Regions from separate parts of the Cupriavidus sp. 207A1 genome, predicted to be linked through region 2. Evidence: predicted binding sites of a transcription regulator. Region 2 holds the regulator's gene; each other region holds the start of a gene.
What was found. The regulator sigma-54, encoded in region 2, starts transcription at its own class of promoters, with help from an activator protein. The targets are predictions, from matches to a motif close to TGGCANGNAANCTGCTTT.
Positions count from the first base shown of each region.

Region 1: AC3FMM_RS28535 (ammonium transporter) is a predicted target of sigma-54. The motif match lies at 4,759-4,776, and genes of this name have one in related genera.
Region 3: AC3FMM_RS04665 (pilin) is a predicted target of sigma-54. The motif match lies at 4,019-4,036, and genes of this name have one in related genera.

Region 1 covers NZ_JBYOJO010000021.1:34,249-40,906, reverse strand. The annotation lists gene AC3FMM_RS28565 (SDR family oxidoreductase) at 1-99, shown strand, start outside; gene AC3FMM_RS28560 (class I adenylate-forming enzyme family protein) at 197-1,945, shown strand; gene AC3FMM_RS28555 (acid phosphatase) at 1,996-2,838, shown strand; gene AC3FMM_RS28550 (CreA family protein) at 2,861-3,343, opposite strand; gene AC3FMM_RS28545 (acyl-CoA thioesterase) at 3,365-3,850, opposite strand; gene AC3FMM_RS28540 (HU family DNA-binding protein) at 4,030-4,311, opposite strand; gene AC3FMM_RS28535 (ammonium transporter) at 4,808-6,010, shown strand; gene AC3FMM_RS28530 (mechanosensitive ion channel family protein) at 6,225-6,658, shown strand, end outside.
Region 2 covers NZ_JBYOJO010000018.1:127,320-133,977, reverse strand. The annotation lists gene AC3FMM_RS27165 (KpsF/GutQ family sugar-phosphate isomerase) at 1-186, shown strand, start outside; gene lptC (LPS export ABC transporter periplasmic protein LptC) at 233-862, shown strand; gene lptA (lipopolysaccharide transport periplasmic protein LptA) at 983-1,627, shown strand; gene lptB (LPS export ABC transporter ATP-binding protein) at 1,636-2,436, shown strand; gene AC3FMM_RS27145 (RNA polymerase factor sigma-54) at 2,559-4,037, shown strand; gene hpf (ribosome hibernation-promoting factor, HPF/YfiA family) at 4,086-4,436, shown strand; gene AC3FMM_RS27135 (PTS sugar transporter subunit IIA) at 4,783-5,238, shown strand; gene hprK (HPr(Ser) kinase/phosphatase) at 5,321-6,292, shown strand; gene AC3FMM_RS27125 (PsiF family protein) at 6,464-6,658, shown strand, end outside.
Region 3 covers NZ_JBYOJO010000002.1:412,107-418,764, reverse strand. The annotation lists gene AC3FMM_RS04685 (DUF2889 domain-containing protein) at 1-627, shown strand, start outside; gene sucC (ADP-forming succinate--CoA ligase subunit beta) at 717-1,883, shown strand; gene sucD (succinate--CoA ligase subunit alpha) at 1,972-2,853, shown strand; gene AC3FMM_RS04670 (TerC family protein) at 3,091-3,786, shown strand; gene AC3FMM_RS04665 (pilin) at 4,103-4,618, shown strand; gene AC3FMM_RS04660 (PglL family O-oligosaccharyltransferase) at 4,713-6,527, shown strand; gene AC3FMM_RS04655 (hypothetical protein) at 6,529-6,658, opposite strand, start outside.

The sequences.
Region 1 (6,658 bases), on a different contig from region 2:
CCCATCGAGATCGCCGGCGCGGCCGTGTTCCTGGCCTCCGCGGCCAGCACCTTCATGACCGGCCAGGCCATGGTGGTGGACGGCGGCGTGACCATCTGAGCCTCAGACACGAGCGTTGCCAGGCGGCCGGCGCTGATTGCGCTGGCCGCTTTCCTGCATTTCCCCCAACCTGCAGTGCAGTTCCGGGAGGCAGTCCATGTCGAGCAATCCGCAGTCGGCCGGCACCTGGCCGGTCATGTCGCTGGCCGAGGCTCACGCCCGCCTGACCGCGCCGGGCGCGCCATTCGAAACCGAAACCCGCGTGATCCGCGGCATCCCCACCACGGTCTGGAAGAACGCGCCGCCCACGCTGCGCGAGCTGCTGCTGGCCACGCGCGCGTTTGCCGAACGCACCTTCGTGGTGTACGAGGACGAGCGCGTCTCCTACGATGCGTTCCTGCGCGCCGCCATCGCCATGGCCCACACGCTGGTGCGCGACGGCGTGCGCAAGGGCGACCGCGTGGCGCTGGCCATGCGCAACCTGCCCGAATGGCCGGTGGCGTTCTACGGCGCGCTGCTGACCGGCGCCATCGTGACCCCGCTCAATGCGTGGTGGACCGGCCAGGAGCTGGAATATGGCCTGGCCGATTCCGGCAGCCGCGTTGCCATCGTCGATGCCGAGCGGCTCGACCGTATCCTCGAACACCTGCCGGGCTGCCCGGCGCTGGAACGCATCTACGTCTCGCGCGCGGGGGCTGCGCCGGCCGAGCCGCGCGTGACGGCGCTGGAAAGCGTGATCGGCCCTTCGGCGAACTGGGCGACTCTGCCGGAGCAGACGCCGCCCGCGGTCGACATCGACCCCGACGACGACGCCACCATCTTCTACACCTCGGGCACCACCGGCAAGCCGAAGGGCGCGCTCGGCACGCATCGCAATTCCACCTCGGTGGCGGTGGCCGGCGGCTTCAGTCCGCTGCGCAACCTGCTGCGCCGCGGCGAGCCGATCCCGGCGCCGGATCCGGCCGCGCCGCAAAAGTCGATGCTGCTGGCGGTGCCGTTCTTCCACGTCACCGGCTGCATGGCGGTGCTCAACGGCGCCATCGCCACCGGCGGCAAGATCGTGCTGCTGCACCGCTGGGACGCGCTGCGCGGCATGGAACTGATCGAGCGCGAGCGCTGCACCGCGGCCGGCGGCGTCCCCACTATCGCCTGGCAGATCCTCGAGCATCCCGAGCGCGGCCGCTTCGACCTGTCGTCGCTGGAGAACATCAACTACGGCGGCGCGCCCGCTTCGCCCGAGCTGGTCCGGCGTATCCGCGAGGTCTTCCCCATGGCCGCGCCGGGCATAGGCTGGGGCATGACAGAAACCTCGTCGACCTTCACCAGCCACAGTGCCGAAGAGTACGTGATGCGCCCGGACAGCAGCGGCCCGGCGTTGCCGATCGGCGAGATGAAGGTGGTGGACGGCCGCGGCCAGGCGCTGCCGCCCGGCGAAACCGGCGAGCTGATGGCGCGCGGTGCCAATGTCGTGCGAGGCTACTGGAACAAGCCCGAGGCCACCGCCCAGACCTTTGTCGATGGCTGGCTGCGCACCGGCGACATTGCCCGGCTGGATGATGAGGGCTACGTCTACATCGTCGACCGGATGAAGGACATGCTGATCCGCGGCGGCGAGAACATCTACTGCATCGAAGTGGAAAGCGCGCTGTACGAGCATCCCGCGGTGATGGATGCGTCGGTGGTCGGGCTGCCGCACCGGACCCTGGGCGAGGAGCCGGCCGCCGTGGTCAGCCTGAAACCGGGCATGCAGGCGAGCGAAGCCGAGCTGCAGGATTTCGTGCGCGCGCGGCTGGCAGCGTTCAAAGTGCCGGTGCGTATCCTGATTTACCACGAGATGCTGCCACGCAATGCCAATGGCAAGATCATGAAATCGAACCTGCGCAAGCTGTTCGACGCCGCCGCTTAAGCCAGGGCAGCGCGACCGCATCGATCCGATTCCTCACCAGGAAAAACAAATTGACGGACCAAGCCAAGCCGGATTCCTCCCTCTTCCACCCCATGCGGATGCTGGGCGCGGCAGCGCTCGCCGCGCTGCTGGCCGGCTGCGCCGCCGGTGGCACCAACCTGGCCGCCGTGCCGGAGCTGCGGCCCGGCGTTCCGGCCGGCTACCTCGCCGCCGATGCGCGTCCCGACAGCCTGAAGCTGCTGCCCGCGCCGCCGGCGCAGGGTTCGGCCGCGCTGGCGCTGGACGAGGACGCCGCGCGCCAGGCCGGTCCGCTGCGCGGTTCGCCACGCTGGCAACTGGCGTCCGACGATGCCGTGCTGACGTTCCCGCAGGCCGCCAGCACCTTTTCATGCGCGCTGGGCGTGCCCGTCGGCGAGAAGGACACGCCTTACCTGAACATGCTGCTGCGCCGCAGCCTGGTCGATGCCGGCCTGTCCACGTACAAGGCCAAGGATCATTACAAGCGCACCCGCCCGTTCGTGGCCACCAAGACCCCGATGTGCACGCAGGCCGAAGCCGCCAAGCTGGAGAAGGATGGTTCCTACCCGTCCGGCCACAGCGCCATCGGCTGGGCCTGGGCGCTGATCCTGACCGAGATCGAGCCGGCGCGCGCCAATGAGCTGCTGGCGCGCGGCCAGGCCTTCGGGCAAAGCCGCGTGGTCTGCAACGTGCACTGGCAGAGCGATGTCAACGCTGGCCGCACCATGGCGGCGGCCACGGTGGCACGGCTGCATGCCGATCCCACCTTCCGTGCCGACCTCGAACGGGCACGCAGTGAGGTGGCTGCCGCACGCGCCGCGGGTGCGCGGCCATCGCGCGATTGCCAGGCGGAGACCGCGGCGCTGGCCCGTTGATGACGGGCCAGCGCCGGTGCGCTTATTTCACCGGAATCACCGTGCCGGCCGGAACCGGCACGGCGGTCACGCTGTTCTGCGGGCTGCCGCTGACGATGCGGTCCGAATACGTCAGGTAGACCAGCGTATTGCGCTTGCGGTCGACCGCGCGCACCACGTGCAGCGCCTTGAACAGGATCGACATGCGCTCGGAGAACACATTGTCCTGCTGCTTGATCGGCGCCTTGAAGCCGATCGGCCCCACCTGCCGGCAGGCGATCGAGGCCTCGGGCGGGTCTTCGGCCATGCCGAGCTGGCCCTTGATGCCGCCGGTGCGGGCGCGCGACACGTAGCAGGTGACGCCGTCCACCTGCGGGTCGTCATAGGCTTCGATCACGACCTTGTCGGAGCCGGTCATGCGGAAATTGGTGCTGACGCTGCCGATCTCCTCGGCACTGGCCCCCGTGGCGGCGCTGGCGCAGGCGGCGACAAGCAGGAGGCGAACGAGTGGATGTTGGGACTTCATGGCTGTATCGCGCATCGGCACTCAGTTCACCGACGACTTGATGTCGCCGTGGCGCTTTTCCATTTCCTGGCGCAGCGCGCGACGCTGCTGCGCGGCGGCAAAGCGCTGGCGCTCGACCTCGTCGCGCGGCTCCAGCGGCGGCACCTCGGCGGGGGTGCCGTTGTCGTCCACTGCCACCATGGTGAAATAGCAGCTGTTGGTATGGCGCACCAGCTTGCTGCGGATGTTCTCGGTCACCACCTTGATGCCGATCTCCATCGAGCTGCGGCCGGTGTAGTTGACCGATGCCAGGAAGGTCACCAGCTCGCCCACGTGGATGGGCTGGCGGAACACCACCTGGTCCACCGACAGCGTGACCACGTAGCGGCCGGCGTAGCGGCTGGCGCAGGCATACGCCACCATGTCCAGGTACTTGAGGATGGTGCCGCCGTGGACGTTGCCGGAGAAGTTGGCCATGTCCGGCGTCATCAGCACGGTCATGGAAAGCTGGTGGGACAGGTCATTCATGATGCGGGTTACGAAGATTGCGGGGGCGGGATTGCCGGCTGCGGGCGCCGGCAGTTTAACCCGGATCGCCGCGCCGTTGCCCGCGGCATGGTGCCGAGTGCCGGCCGCTGCCCCGCCAGGCCCGGCGCACAAAAAAAGCGGCCTGCCAGGCCGCTTCTTTCGCTATGGACGCAAACTGCTTACTTTTTCTTGTTCACGGCGTCCTTGAAACCCTGGCCTGCCGAGAACTTGACCGTCTTGGCGGCCGGAATCTTGATGGTTTCGCCGGTGCGCGGATTGCGGCCGGTACGGGCAGCGCGCTTGCCGGCGCTGAAGCTGCCAAAACCCACCAGCGTTACAGAATCGCCCTTTGCCACTGCCTTCTTGATACTGTCCAGCGCTGCGTTGAGCGCACGCTCGGCGGCGGCATTGCTCAATTCTGCTTCCGCGGCGATGGCCGATACCAGTTCACCTTTATTCATGGCTGATTTCCCTTGTTGGTCGTCGTCACCGATGTGCATGCCTCGCGGCAGGCCATCGATCGGCGCAGTCTAATCTGCCCTTCGCGCGTTGAGCAATCCCCAGTGGCACCAATGCGACAAAAAAACCCGCAAATCCTTGCTTGAGGCCGGTTAGCGGGCAATTTCCACTGCTGTTCGCGCTTGCCCGGCACCGGTTTTTGCCGGGCCCGGGCGGCCGCCTGGAATTGCACCCCCAAAACTACCCAGCATAGGACAGATTCCCCCAAATGGGGCGACGCACCACAACGGGTCGCGCGTTGCCCCCTTGGCCGCTCCATTCTGGCGCAGCCCGGTCCAGCCACTGGCAACAGGCCGGCGCCGCCTTGCCCACGGGATGGACCGCGTGCGGCATGCCGGTGCGGTTTCTTACCCTGCACGGTGCAAGCGGCACCAGGATGCAGCCATCTCTGGAACGCTTTTTGCGTACTGGTGCGCCCATTTTGAGCATGAGGTCACTATGGACAACTGGAAGACCGGCACCGACGCGCTCTTCATCCTGCTTGGCGCCATCATGGTGCTGGCCATGCACGCCGGCTTTGCGTTCCTCGAACTGGGCACGGTACGCAAGAAAAACCAGGTCAATGCGCTGGTGAAGATCCTGGTGGATTTCGCGGTTTCCACCATCGCCTATTTCTTTATCGGCTACACCATTGCCTACGGGGTGCAGTTCTTTTCCGGCGCCGAAACCCTGGCCCAGAAAAATGGCTACGAACTGGTCAAGTTCTTTTTCCTGGCGACCTTTGCCGCCGCGATTCCGGCGATTATCTCCGGCGGCATTGCCGAACGCTCGCGTTTCAATCCGCAGCTGGTCGCCACTTTCGTACTGGTGGGTTTTGTCTACCCGTTTTTCGAGGGCATGGTGTGGAACCAGCGCTACGGCGTGCAGGACTGGATCGCGCGCGTGGCCGGCGCGCCCTTCCACGACTTTGCCGGTTCGGTGGTGGTGCATGCGCTGGGCGGCTGGATTGCGCTGCCGGCGGTGCTGCTGCTTGGCGCGCGTCGCGGCCGCTACCAGAAGGATGGCCGCATCAGCGCACATCCGCCCTCGAACATCCCGTTCCTGGCGCTGGGCGCCTGGATTCTTGCGGTGGGCTGGTTCGGCTTCAACGTGATGAGCGCGCAGACTGTCGACAAGGTCAGCGGCCTGGTTGCGATCAACTCGCTGATGGCCATGGCCGGTGGCACGCTGGCCGCCTGGCTGGCCGGACGCAACGATCCGGGCTTCGTCTACAACGGGCCGCTGGCCGGCCTGGTGGCGGTCTGCGCGGGCTCGGACCTGATGCATCCGCTGGGCGCGCTGGTCACCGGTGCCGTGGCAGGCGCGCTGTTCGTCTATATGTTCACGCTGGCGCAAAACAGATGGCATATCGACGATGTGCTGGGCGTGTGGCCGCTGCACGGGCTGTGCGGCGCCTGGGGCGGCATCGCCGCGGGCATCTTCGGCGCGAAGGCGCTGGGCGGCCTTGGCGGGGTGGCGCTCGGCGCGCAGTTGCTCGGCACCTTGCTTGGCATCGTGGTGGCGCTGGCCGGCGGCACGCTGGTCTATGGCACGCTGAAGCGGCTGGTGGGCATCCGTCTCGACGCCGAGGGCGAGTTCAACGGCGCCGACCTGACGCTGCACCGGATTTCCGCCACCCCCGAGCGCGAAACCAACTGGTAATACCCGCCAGCGCCTTTCCGATATAAACAGACGAGCCGCGCAACGCGCCTTGTCTTAACAATTATTTGCTTGCACTTCCGCGCACGGCCTCTCAATAATTGCCGTGCCCGGGAATTGCGCGCAACGCGCAGGGGCTCGCACGCCGCAGCCGGCTGGTTTGGGGGATGTTGGGCCGGCGGCTGGCCGGTTACACCAACACCAAAGGAATACGCCGATGGACGCCTCTACCTTCGACAACCTCAAGACCCTGGTGGTCTCCTACGCCACCGAATTCGGCGTCAAGATCCTGGCGGCCCTCGCCTTCTGGGTCATTGGCCGCTGGCTGATCCACTTTGTCGTGCGCCTGGTGCAGAACGCGCTCGGCAAGCAGAAGGTCGATCCGACGCTGCTGCGCTATGTCGGTTCCATCGTCACCGTGACGCTGAACGTGGTGCTGGTGATCGGCATCCTCGGCTACTTCGGCATCCAGACCACCACCTTTGCCGCGCTGATCGCGGCCGCCGGCGTGGCCATCGGCATGGCCTGGTCGGGGCTGATGGCAAACTTCGCCGCCGGCGCCTTCCTGGTGGTACTGAGGCCGTTCAAGGTGGGCGACTTCGTCACCATTGGCGGCGTGACCGGAACCGTGCGCGAAATCGGCCTGTTCGC
Region 2 (6,658 bases):
AAGACCGTGCCGATCGGCGAGGTCATGCACCGCAACCCGCACGTGGTCAACCAGGACCAGCTGGCGGTGGAAGCCGTGCAGGTGATGGAAGCCAACCGCATCAACCAGCTGCTGGTGGTGGACGACGACGGGCGCCTGACCGGCGCGCTGCATATCCACGACCTGACCCGCGCCAAGGTCATCTGAGCCGGCGCGCCACCGACGGCACCAGCAGCACAACGCCAAGGACACCATGCAGGCACTCCTCGCCTCCCTCAGCGGCATCGTCATGCGGCTGCTGCCGCTGCTGCTGATGGCCATCGTGGCGGGCAGCACGTTCTGGCTGGTCCAGATCAACTCCCCCAAGGAAGACCAGGCCGCGCAGACCACCAAGAAGCACGAGCCGGACTACTTCATGGACCGCTTCTCGGCCACCGAGCTGGCGCCCGACGGTAGTACCAAGATCCGCTTCACCGGCGAGCGCATGGTCCATTTCGAGGACGACCAGACCTACGAGGTCACGCGCCCCGCGATGCGCGCCTACGAGCCGGACCGCCCGCCGGTGACCGCGCGCGCCGACATCGGCCGCATGAACGCCGAAGGCACGGTGATCGACCTGTACGGCAATGGCCACGTGCTGCGCCAGCAGGGCAAGGACCCGTCCAAGGATCCGCAGCTGACCGCGGCGTCGAGTTATTTCCAGCTGCTGGTCAATGACGACATCGTCAAGACCGACAAGCCGGTCAAGCTGACGCGCGGGCCCTCGGTCATGACCGCCAACGGACTGATCTTCAACAACGTCACCCGCGAAGTACAATTGCTCGGCAATGTACGCGGCACCATCATCACCGGGCCGTCCCCGGGCCGTGCGCCAGGATCCTGAGTCCCGGTCCGGCGCAGCCGTGCATGCGGTGCCGGCCGGCACCGCCCTGCAGCGCACGCGCCAAAGTCCGCGCAAACCGCACCACCACGCATCCAGACGCCCTCAAGCAACCCTGCCAACATGACCGCTTCCCTGACGACATCGTCCCGTCGACGCACCGCCCCGGCCCTGCTCGCGCTGGCCCTGGCCTTCGGCCTGCTGGCCCAGCCTGCCCTAGCCGAGCGCGCGGACCGCGACAAGCCGATGGTGCTGGAGGCGGACAACGCCAGCTATGACGACGTCAAGCAGATCTATACGCTGACCGGCAACGTGGTGCTGACCAAGGGCACCATGATCCTGAAGTCCGACGCCGCCGAGCTGCGCACCGACCCCGAGGGCTACCAGTTCGCCGTGGCCACCTCGAAGCCGGGCAGGCAGGCCTATATCCGCCAGAAGCGCGAGGGTGTCGACGAATACATCGACGGCTGGGGCGACCGCATCGAGTACGACGGCAAGCAGGAATTCTCAAAGCTGATCGGCAATGCCCGCATGGCGCGGCTGCAGGGCGCCAAGCTGGTCGACGAGATCCGCGGCGCGGTGCTGACCTACGACAGCCGCAAGGAACTCTATACCGCGGCGGGCGGCGGCAGCGGCGATGCCGCGGCGGCCAACCCGTCCGGCCGCGTGCGCGCGGTGCTGTCGCCGCGCCAGGACCAGAAGTCCGGCACCGCAGGCGGCTCGCCGCTGGACCTGAAGTCGGCGCCCGCGCCCGCCAACAAACCCTGACCGTACCCATGACCGATACCGCCACCATTGCCGACAAGCCTGTCGTCGAAGCCAACTCCGTCCTGCCCGGCGGCAGCACGCTGGTCGTGCGCCACCTGAAGAAGCGCTATGGCTCGCGCACGGTGGTCAAGGACGTCTCGCTCGACGTCAAGAGCGGCGAGGTGGTCGGGCTGCTCGGCCCCAACGGCGCGGGCAAGACCACGTCGTTCTACATGATCGTCGGCCTGGTGGCACTGGACGAAGGCGATATCGTGCTCGACGGCGACCACATCAGCGGCCTGCCGATCCACGAGCGCGCGCGCATGGGGCTGTCGTACCTGCCGCAGGAAGCCTCGGTGTTCCGCAAGCTCAACGTCGAGGAGAACATCCGCGCGGTGCTGGAGCTGCAGCTGGACAAGGGCAAGCCGCTGGCCAAGGCCGAGATCGAGCGCCGCCTCGATGCCCTGCTCGACGACCTGCAGATCGCGCACCTGCGCAACAACCCGGCGCTGTCGCTGTCCGGCGGCGAGCGCCGCCGCGTGGAAATCGCGCGCGCGCTGGCGTCGTCGCCGCGCTTCATCCTGCTCGACGAACCCTTCGCCGGCGTGGACCCGATCGCCGTGGGCGAGATCCAGCGCATCGTCAGCTTCCTCAAGGCGCGCAATATCGGCGTGCTGATCACCGACCACAACGTGCGCGAGACGCTCGGCATCTGCGACCACGCCTACATCATCAGCGAAGGCACGGTGCTGGCCGCGGGCCAGCCCGAAGACATCATCGCCAATGACGCCGTGCGGCGCGTCTACCTGGGCGAGAACTTCCGCATGTGACAAGACGGCTGCCCGGCACGGGCAGCCATGGCTGCGCGGCGGGAGAGTCAGCGGCGATCACGGCGCATAAGCGATAGCAATTTCCGTTCCAACATCGGAAAGATGCGCATAAAATAGGTCGCATGAAACCGTCGCTACAGCTCCGCCTCTCCCAGCACCTGGCACTGACCCCGCAGCTGCAACAGTCGATCCGGCTGCTGCAGCTTTCCACGCTGGAACTGCAGCAGGAAGTCGAACAGGCGCTGACGGAAAACCCGCTGCTCGAGCGGGAGAACGACTGGATCGAAAGCCCGCTGCGCGTGGCGGCCGATGGCTCGGTCAACGTACAGAGCGCGCCCGCGCCCGCCCCCGCCGAGCCCCAGGGCAATGGCGACGCCCGCGCCGAAGGCGCCGCCGATGACAGCTACGGCGACAACAGCAGCGGCGACGACTACGGCAACAGCGACTGGAGCCTGGACGACTTCGCCCGCCGGCCGCAAGGCGACGAGGACGAAAAGACGCCGATGCAGCTGCGCGATGCCGAGCCCACGCTGCGCGAATACCTGATGGAGCAACTCACACCGCTGAAGATCTCGGCGCGCGACAAGGGGCTCGCCATCTTCCTGATCGAATCGCTCGACGACGACGGCTACCTGAGCGCCTCGCTCGAAGAGATCTGCGCGGAGCTGCCCGAAGAGCTGGAGTTCGACCCCGACGAAGTCCACGCCATCCTGACGCTGCTGCAGAGCTTCGATCCGGCCGGCGTCGGCGCACGCAATGCCGCCGAATGCCTGGCGCTGCAATTGCGCCGCCTGACCCACCCGCAGCGCGAACTGGCGCTGACCATCGTCACCCATCATCTGGAACTGCTTGCGGTACGCGACTACACGCGGCTGAAGAAGGCGCTGCAGGTCGACGAAGTCGCGCTGAAGGCCGCGCACGACCTGATCCGCTCGCTGGCCCCCTACCCCGGCCACGCGTACAGCCGGCCGGAGGCGGATTTCGTCGTGCCGGACGTATTCGTGCGCAAAAGCGGCAGCGGCTGGATCGCGCAGCTCAATCCGGATGTGATGCCGAGGCTGCGCATCAACGACATGTACGCGCAGATCCTGCGCGGCGCCAAGGGCGAGACCGGCACCGCGGGGCTGCAGCAAAAGCTGCAGGAGGCGCGCTGGCTGATCAAGAACATCCAGCAAAGGTTCGACACGATCCTGCGTGTCTCGCAAGCCATTGTCGAGCGTCAAAAGAACTTTTTCACCCACGGTGAAATCGCCATGCGCCCCTTGGTTTTGCGGGAGATTGCCGATACACTGGGTTTACACGAGTCAACCATCTCCCGGGTGACGACCAATAAATACATGGCCACGCCGATGGGTACTTTCGAACTGAAGTACTTCTTCGGCAGCCACGTGTCCACCGAAACCGGTGGCGCGGCTTCATCAACGGCCATCCGCGCCTTGATCAAGCAACTGATAGGAGCCGAAGACCCGAGGAATCCCCTTTCCGACAGTCGCATCGCCGAACTGCTGGGTGAGCAAGGCTTCGTTGTCGCACGCCGCACCGTTGCCAAATATCGCGAAGCCCTGAAGATCCCCGCAGTGAATCTCCGCAAGTCTTTGTAGCCGAGCCCACCGCCTGCCTGGTGAGGCTCTTTCAGAAGGAGAAGCGCTATGAACTTCAAGATCAGTGGACACCACCTGGACATCACGCCCCCTCTGCGTGAGTACGTGGAAACGAAGCTGGAGCGAATCGTCAGGCATTTCGATCAAGTCATTGGCGTTAGCGTGCTGCTCTCTGTCGACAATCACAAGGAAAAGGACCGGCGTCAGTACGCGGAAATCAATCTGCATCTAAAGGGCAAGGACATCTTTGTCGAGGCGCATCACGAAGACCTGTATGCGGCGATCGACGCACTCGTCGACAAGCTGGACCGTCAGGTGATTCGCTACAAGGATCGCGTGCAAGGCCACGACCGCGAAGCGGTCAAGTACCAGATGGCCGCAGCGCAAATGCAGCAATAAACCCGTGCCCGGCAGCCCCGCAGAGGGCTGCTGAACCAGGATTCCACAGGCAAGCCGCGCCGAAGCGCGGCTTTTTTGCGCCCTGGCACAGTGCCGGCTGTGGCAGCGGAGCAAACCTTGCCACGCAGGGAAGCCCGAAATGTTCGCAAGCGCAGCGCCAAGGTGTATGCTGCGCCATACAAAGAGAGAGAACTCGTGGCCGCGCCTGCTCGCGCTGCACCGCACAATGCAAGGGTAGCCGCTGCTCTATAATGGGCCGGACGTCTCCTCCGCCGGCGGCGGTCAGGGAGCCAGCCGCTGCCCGGCGGAACGATCCGCCCGCTAACTGAAATCCTGCGCATCGCCCATGAATCGTTTGGCCAAATTGCTGCCACCCGGCAACATCACCCTCGACGTCAGCGTCACCAGCAAGAAGCGTGTGTTCGAGCAGGCCGGGCTCCTCTTCGAGAACAACCATGGCGTGGCGCGCGCCATCGTCACCGACAACCTGTTCGCGCGCGAGTCGCTGGGTTCGACCGGACTGGGCGCCGGCGTGGCGATTCCGCACGGGCGCATCAAGGGCCTGAAGCAGCCCCTTGCCGCCTTCATGCGCCTGGCCGAGCCGATTCCGTTCGAATCGCCGGACGGCAAGCCGGTGTCGCTGCTGATCTTCCTGCTGGTGCCGGAACAGGCCACACAGCAGCACCTGGAAATTTTGTCCGAGATCGCGCAACTGCTGTCGGATCGCGACATGCGCGAGGGCCTGGCGACCCTGCCCACGCCCGATGCCGTGCACGAACTGCTGATCGCATGGCATCCCTGATCCACTGACTCCCCCGGAGCGGGCCGGCACCAGACCGGGCAAGCGCCACGCGCTTCGAACACCGCCTTACCAGCCATACCGCATGGAACTCACCGGCGTCACCTCCCAGTCCATCTTCGACGACAACGCAGCCGACCTCAAACTCTCGTGGGTCGCCGGCCTGGAGGGCGCGGACCGCGCCTTTGACGTGGAATTCGCCCGCGAAGCGACCTCCGCCGCAGACCTGGTGGGCCACCTCAACCTGATCCACCCGAACCGGATCCAGGTCCTCGGCAAGCCCGAAATCACGTACTACCAGCGGCTCGACGACGAGACCCGCAAGCGCCAGATGGGCGAACTGATCCTGCTGGAGCCGCCGTTCCTGGTGATCGCCGACGGCATGGAGCCGCCGCCGGACCTGGAACTGCGCTGCACGCGCTCGTCGACGCCGCTGTTCACCACGCCGGTGTCGTCCGCCGCGGTGATCGACCACCTGCGCCTGTACCTGTCGCGCATCTCGGCGCCGCGCGTGACCATGCACGGGGTGTTCCTCGACATCCTCGGCATGGGCGTGCTGATCATGGGCGAATCGGGCCTCGGCAAGAGCGAACTGGGCCTGGAACTGATCTCGCGCGGCCACGGGCTGGTGGCCGACGACGCCGTCGATTTCGTCCGGCTGGGGCCGGATTTCATCGAAGGCCGCTGCCCCCCGCTGCTGCAGAACCTGCTGGAAGTGCGCGGCCTGGGGCTGCTCGACATCAAGACCATCTTCGGCGAGACCGCGGTGCGGCGGAAGATGAAGATCAAGCTGGTGGTGCAGCTGGTGCGGCGCAACGACGGCGAATTCGAGCGGCTGCCGCTGGATTCGCAGTACCTGGACGTGCTCGGGCTTCCCATCCACATGGTCAAGATCCAGGTGGCGGCCGGTCGCAACCTTGCCGTGCTGGTCGAGGCCGCCGTGCGCAACACCATCCTGCGCCTGCGCGGCATCGACACGCTGCGCGACTTCATGGACCGCCAGCGCGCCGCGATGCAGGCCGATGCGGTCTCGCGCGGCCAGGGCCGGCTGCTGTAAGCCACCGTCCGCCGCGGTTTTCAATTGCTTACAACGGCGTGGCAAGCGCTCGTCAACGTTTCTCAGGCATGCTCCGTTTTGTGCTGTAATGGGCATCACGCCCGTTGCGGAAGCTGCAACGCCGACCCCGGCGCGCGGCGATAAGGTTGTCCACCCCCGAGGAGAGCAAGCATGAAGACCCTGATTGCAGTGTGCGCGTTAGTGACCCCGCTGTTCGCAGCCAGCGCCTTTGCGCAGACCGCCACGCCGGCCACCCCTGCTACGCCGGCCAAGCCGTCGGCCGCGGCCCCGGCCCCGGCAACGCCTGCCGTGCCGGCCACGCCTGCCACCCCGGCCAATCCGGACAAGCCCGCGGCCAACACCCAG
Region 3 (6,658 bases), on a different contig from region 2:
CTGTGGGACATCGAGGTGCGCCTGACCGACACCAAGCCCCGCGACATCGAACTGGCCGGCGACCGTATCCGCCCGCAAGGCCAGCCGCTGCACGACCTGTGGCTGCGCATCACGATCGACGAGGAAATGACGGTGCTGGATGCCGAGGCCTGCTCGGACTGGGTGCCGTACCCATCCCACTGCGACACGATCGGCCCGGCTTACCGCAAGCTGATCGGGCTGAACCTGCGCAAGGGCTTTCGCAAGGCGGTGCGCGAGCGCCTGGGCGGCATGCACGGCTGCTCGCACCTGACCGAAGCCGCCGGGGTGCTGCCGAGCACCGCGATCCAGGCCTTTGCCGGCGAGGTCATCAGTATCCGCGACAACGGCGAGGACGATCCGAATCCGGAGCCGCCCTATCAGTTGAACGGCTGCCACGCCCTGCGTTTCGACGGCGAGGTGGTTCGTCAGTTTTACCCGCGCTGGTATGGTCACCAGCCGACGCCCAAGGCAAGGGCCGAGGCCGCGCCTGCCGTCGCATCCGCGCCTCAGGTGCAGCAGCCCGCGGCCAATGGCGACCGCGGTGGTCACGCAATCGACGGCAACGACGCTGTCCCGGCCGACCGGCCGACCGGCACCTCCGGCTGATTCTCAGGATCGGCCAGCCCGACGAGAGAGTTCGTCTTCTTTCAGATTCTTCCCTTCTACCTTTTACGCCTACCCGAAAGGAAACACGCATGAATATCCATGAGTATCAAGGCAAGGAAATCCTGCGCAAATACAATGTGCCGGTTCCGCGCGGCATCCCCGCGTTCTCGGTTGACGAGGCCCTGAAGGCCGCAGAACAACTCGGCGGCCCGGTGTGGGTTGTCAAGGCGCAGATCCACGCGGGTGGCCGCGGCAAGGGCGGCGGCGTCAAGGTTGCCAAGAGCATGGACGAGGTCAAGACCTACGCGTCCAACATCCTGGGCATGCAGCTGGTCACGCACCAGACCGGTCCGGAAGGCAAGAAGGTCAACCGCCTGCTGATCGAAGAAGGCGCCGACATCAAGAAGGAACTGTACGTTTCGCTGGTGGTGGACCGCGTGTCGCAGAAGATCGCCCTGATGGCGTCGAGCGAAGGCGGCATGGACATCGAGGAAGTCGCTGCCCACAGCCCGGAAAAGATCCACACCCTGATCGTCGAGCCGTCGACCGGCCTGACCGACGCTGACGCCGACGACATCGCCCGCAAGATCGGCGTGCCCGACGCGAGCGTGGCGCAAGCCCGCCAGGCCCTGCAAGGCCTGTACAAGGCGTTCTACGAAACCGACGCTTCGCTGGCCGAAATCAACCCGCTGATCCTGACCGGCGACGGCAAGGTGATCGCGCTCGACGCCAAGTTCAACTTCGACTCGAACGCGCTGTTCCGCCATCCGGAAATCGTCGCCTACCGCGACCTGGATGAAGAAGACGCCAACGAAATCGAAGCCTCGAAGTTCGACCTGGCCTATATCTCGCTGGACGGCAACATCGGCTGCCTGGTGAACGGCGCCGGCCTGGCCATGGCAACCATGGACACCATCAAGCTGTTCGGCGGCGAGCCGGCCAACTTCCTCGACGTGGGCGGCGGTGCCACCACCGAGAAGGTGACCGAAGCTTTCAAGCTGATGCTGAGCAACAAGAACGTGCAGGCCATCCTGGTCAACATCTTCGGCGGCATCATGCGTTGCGACGTGATCGCCGAAGGCGTGATCTCGGCCTCGAAGGCAGTGTCGCTGAACGTGCCGCTGGTCGTGCGCATGAAGGGCACCAACGAAGAGCTGGGCCGCAAGATGCTGGCTGACTCGGGCCTGCCGATCATCTCGGCCGACACGATGGAAGAAGCCGCCCAGAAGGTCGTGGCTGCCGCCGCCGGCAAGTAAGCCGAGGCGCCGTTACCCAATACAAGCGAACTTCGGCAGCGCGCGTGGCCTTTGCCCGCGCTGCCCGAGTCAAGCAAAGGACGAAAGCATGTCGATTCTGATCAACAAAGACACCAAGGTCATCACCCAGGGCATCACCGGCAAGACCGGCCAGTTCCACACCCGTGGCTGCCGTGACTACGCCAACGGCAAGAACGCGTTCGTCGCCGGCGTGAACCCGAAGAAGGCCGGCGAAGACTTCGAAGGCATTCCCATCTACGCCAGCGTCAAGGACGCCAAGGCCCAGACCGGCGCCACCGTGTCGGTCATCTACGTGCCGCCCGCAGGCGCCGCTGCCGCGATCTGGGAAGCCGTTGACGCCGACCTGGACCTGGTGGTCTGCATCACCGAAGGTATCCCCGTGCGCGACATGATGGAAGTAAAGGACCGCATGCGCCGCGAGAACAAGAAGACCCTGCTGCTGGGACCGAACTGCCCGGGCCTGATCACGCCGGACGAAATCAAGATCGGCATCATGCCGGGCCACATCCACAAGAAGGGTCGCATCGGCGTGGTGTCGCGCTCGGGCACCCTGACGTACGAAGCCGTGGGCCAGCTGACCGCGCTGGGCCTGGGCCAGTCGTCGGCTGTCGGCATCGGTGGCGACCCCATCAACGGCCTGAAGCACATCGACGTGATGCAGATGTTCAACGACGATCCGGAAACGGACGCCGTGGTCATGATCGGTGAGATCGGCGGTCCGGACGAAGCCAATGCGGCCAACTGGATCAAGGACAACATGAAGAAGCCGGTGGTCGGCTTCATCGCTGGCGTGACCGCGCCTCCGGGCAAGCGCATGGGCCACGCCGGCGCGCTGATCTCGGGCGGTGCCGACACCGCCCAGGCCAAGCTGGAAATCATGGAAGCCTGCGGTATCAAGGTGACCAAGAACCCGTCCGAAATGGGCCGCCTGCTGAAGGCAATGCTGTAAGCCCTGGCCGACTTTCCCGCGACAGCGGGATCGACCGTTCCCTCAATGCCCCCGCTTCGGCGGGGGCATTGTCTTTTCCGCGGAAGTGATTCAGGGGCCTTGATGACCCCGAACATTACAAGATTGAAATCTAATCGAAAGGTTGGTCGGGTAAACAGTCATGTCTGCGCCTTCAGACATCCGAAATCCCGTCAGATGACGAGGCGCGCCATCACATAGAACTCGAGGAGCCTCCCCGTGGAACTGCTGTCTTCCACCACTTTCTGGATTGCGTTGGGATCGATCATCCTGACCAATATCGTCCTGTCCGGCGACAACGCGGTGGTGATCGCACTCGCCTCGCGCAACCTGCCGCCGGCCCAGCAGAAGAAGGCCATCTTCTGGGGCAGCGCCGCCGCCATCATCATGCGCGTGGTGCTGACCGTGGCCGCGGTCAAGCTGCTGAGCCTGCCGTACCTGAAGATCATCGGCGCCGTGCTGCTGGTCTATATCGGCGTGCAGTTGCTGACCGGCGAGGACGACGAAGACGGCCATGACGCCAAGGACAATATCTGGGCCGCGATCCGCACCATCCTGATCGCCGACCTGGTGATGTCGCTGGACAACGTGGTCGCCGTGGCCGCCGCCGCGCAAAAGGGCCCGGAAGGCAGCCAGCTGCTGCTGCTGATCGTCGGCCTGGGGCTGTCGATCCCCCTGATCGTGTTCGGCAGCACCATCCTGCTCAAGGTGATGGAGCGCTTCCCCGTCATCATCGTGCTGGGCGCCGCGCTGCTCGGCTATCTCGCCGGCGAAATGCTGGTCAGCGACCCGGTCGACGCCGCCTGGTTCGAAATCCACGTGCCGCACGCCCACCTGGTCTTCGGCGCCGCCGGCGCGATCCTGGTCGTGATCATCGGCAAGCTGCTGAGCCGCCGGTCGGCACAGACGGCTTAACGGCAACCAGCGCATGCGCGAAGGGGCGGCCAGCGGGCCGCCCTTTTTCATTGGGGGCTGCGCCAGGTGTGTCGGTGCCCATGCCCACTAACTCATGTGAGTGATCGCACTTTTTGTCGCGCTTGCGTGTGGTAGCGGTCCAGGGTGACAATTTTTGGCGCAACCGGCAAGCATCACCCCGACGGGTGACGAAATTTGTCGTTTTTCACCCCCTACCGATGGGGGATGTGCCTGGCACACTTGCTGCTCAATCGTCCCCGCGTCACGAACCGAAGACGTGCAACGCTTAACCAAAATCTCTTCGAGGGGTCAAATCATGCAACGGGTACAACAACTGAAGAAGCTGGGCCGCCGCGTCCAGAAGGGCTTTACGCTGATCGAACTGATGATCGTGGTGGCGATCATTGGTATCCTGGCGGCGATTGCGATTCCCGCTTACCAAGACTACGTGATTCGCGCTCGCGTTACCGAAGGTTTGACGCTGGCTGATTCAGCAAAGACTTCTGTTACCGAGAATGCCGCGAACGGTGTCGCACTTGCAAACGGTTGGGCTGCTCCTGCCGCCACGCAAAACGTTACGGGCATTGCAATTGCGGCGAACGGTCAAGTTACCATTACTTATGCTGCCCGTGCGGGCAACGGTACACTCGTACTGGTGCCGTCTTCCGGCGGCGCTGCGCTTGTAGCCGGTACTCCGCCGGCTGGTGGCTCTGTGGATTGGGAGTGCTTTTCGGCGGCAAAGGCGGCCTCTACTCTGCCCGCTCCTGGCCCGGCGCCCGCAGCAGCTGCGACTCTCCCGGGTAACGTCTCACCGGTTAGCTGCCGTACCTAATCGTTCTGCGAACGAATGAAAAAGCGCCTTCGGGCGCTTTTTCTTTGCCTGGCGCCCAAGCTATCATGCGCCTTTTCCCAACCCAGGCGCCGCAATGCCGCCTTCCCGGCCAAACTTCTCGTCGGCTGTTCTCGTCGCAGCAATCGTCATCCCGCTGCTGGTCTCCCGGCACACGCTGCCGCTTGCCACGTTCTATGGCGAATGGGCGGCCGCGCTGTGCGGCATGGTCGCGGTTGCTGCCGTCGTGGTTCAAGCGATTCGCCGGCTGGGGACCTCGACTGACGTTGCTTTCGCATCGCTGCCGCTCATCTCGCTGCTATTTCTCTGGCTTGTTGTCGTCAGCCTGATCTTTGCGATCCATGGCCACGCCGACGTTTCCGGCAGCCGCCTGATGACTGTCCTCACGTTGCTGCTCGGCGCCACTGTGGCATCTGCTGCATGGTGGTACCGCCGCACCCAAGGCAGCACGTCGGATTCTGCGGACGCCCTTGCCATTGCGGCGTTGATCGCCGGCCTGCTCGGGACCGTCACCCAATGGGTCCAGCTCTTCCACCTCGAACCCCGCTCCTTCGGCCTCGTCTCCACCTACTTCTACGACACCAACCGCCGCCTCTGGGGCAACCTGAACCAGCCCAACCACCAGGCCACCGTACACGGCCTGGCACTGGTCGCGTCAGTGTGGCTGGCCTCGCGCGGCCGCTTGCGTTTCCCGATGTGGCTGGCCGCGGTGGCCCTGCTGGAAAGCGGCATCGTGCTGTCCGGCTCGCGTACCGGCGTGTTGCATGTGGGCCTTGCCGCGTGCTACGCGATGATTGCGGCATGGCTGGCGCGAGGCGAGCGCCGCGGTCCGGATCCGATGCAGCGCCCGGTTGGACTGGTCGTCGCTGCCGTTGCCATGGTGGCGATGCTCTTGATACTGCAACCCACGATCAAGGCGGCAGGGCAGGCCTTCGACTGGCGCCTGTTCGACACCATCGCCCAGCTTGAAGCCGAAGACCAGATCTCCGCGCGCGGCGCGCTGTGGGCGCACGCCATGGCGATGTTCCGCGCCCATCCGTGGTTCGGCGTCGGCTGGGGCGAGTTCGGCTGGGCGCAATTCCAGCAGCTGGAACAGGTGGGCGTGAAGGTCGAGATGTCCCTGCACGCCCACAACGCGATTCTCGACCTGCTGGCGAAGACCGGGGTCGTCGGCACCGTTGGCGTCGCCGTGATTTTGCTGGCGTGGCTGTGGCGGGTAGTGCGGGTGCGCTTGTGGCATGGCGATCCGGAAGAGCGCAGGCAGACGGTGCTGGTGCTGACCTGGCTGGCGATGCTGTGCGCGCATTCGATGCTGGAATACCCGCTGCATTACCTGTATTTCTTCCTGCCGTTCTGCTTCATGCTGGGGTGGCTGGAGCCGTCGGGCTTCGGGCGCTGGCGGGTGCCGTTGCCGGTGGCGCGGGGGCTGGCGCTGGCGTTTGTCGCGGTGGCCGCGGTGGTGCTGGGCACCATGTGGCAGGACTATCGGCGTGCGGAAGCGCGCGAGTATGCCGGCAGCGAAGGCCGCCAGGCGCTGCCGATGCCCCGCTTCTGGTTCCGCCAGCATGCGCAGGCCGATGCGGCGGGGCAGGCCGCGATCACGCCGGAGAATGCCGCGTCACTGTTGCCTGCGCATGTCGCGGCGGTGCACCTGCTGCCGACCCCTACCATGATCGCGCGCACGGCATGGCTGCTGGCGCTGACGGGCGATGCCGCGCAAGGCCGGCAGTGGATGGAGCGCCTGCGCTGGTACTACCTTGGCGACGAGGCCGCGCAGTACGCGACGATCGCGCAGGCGTGCCGCGGCGTCAAGGCGGAAGCGCGCCCGCAGGCGTTCTGCGGCTGGGTGCTCGACCGCTCGCGGCGGCTTGCCGAACTGGGCCGGGACTGACCTAGTAGTACGGGTACGGGCTGTAGTAGACCGGCGGCGGGGGCGGCGGATAGTAGTACCGCGGCGCCGGCGCCGGGACGGCGGCCACGCGCCCCGGCACGGGCACGCGATTGCCGCTGGCGTACATGCAC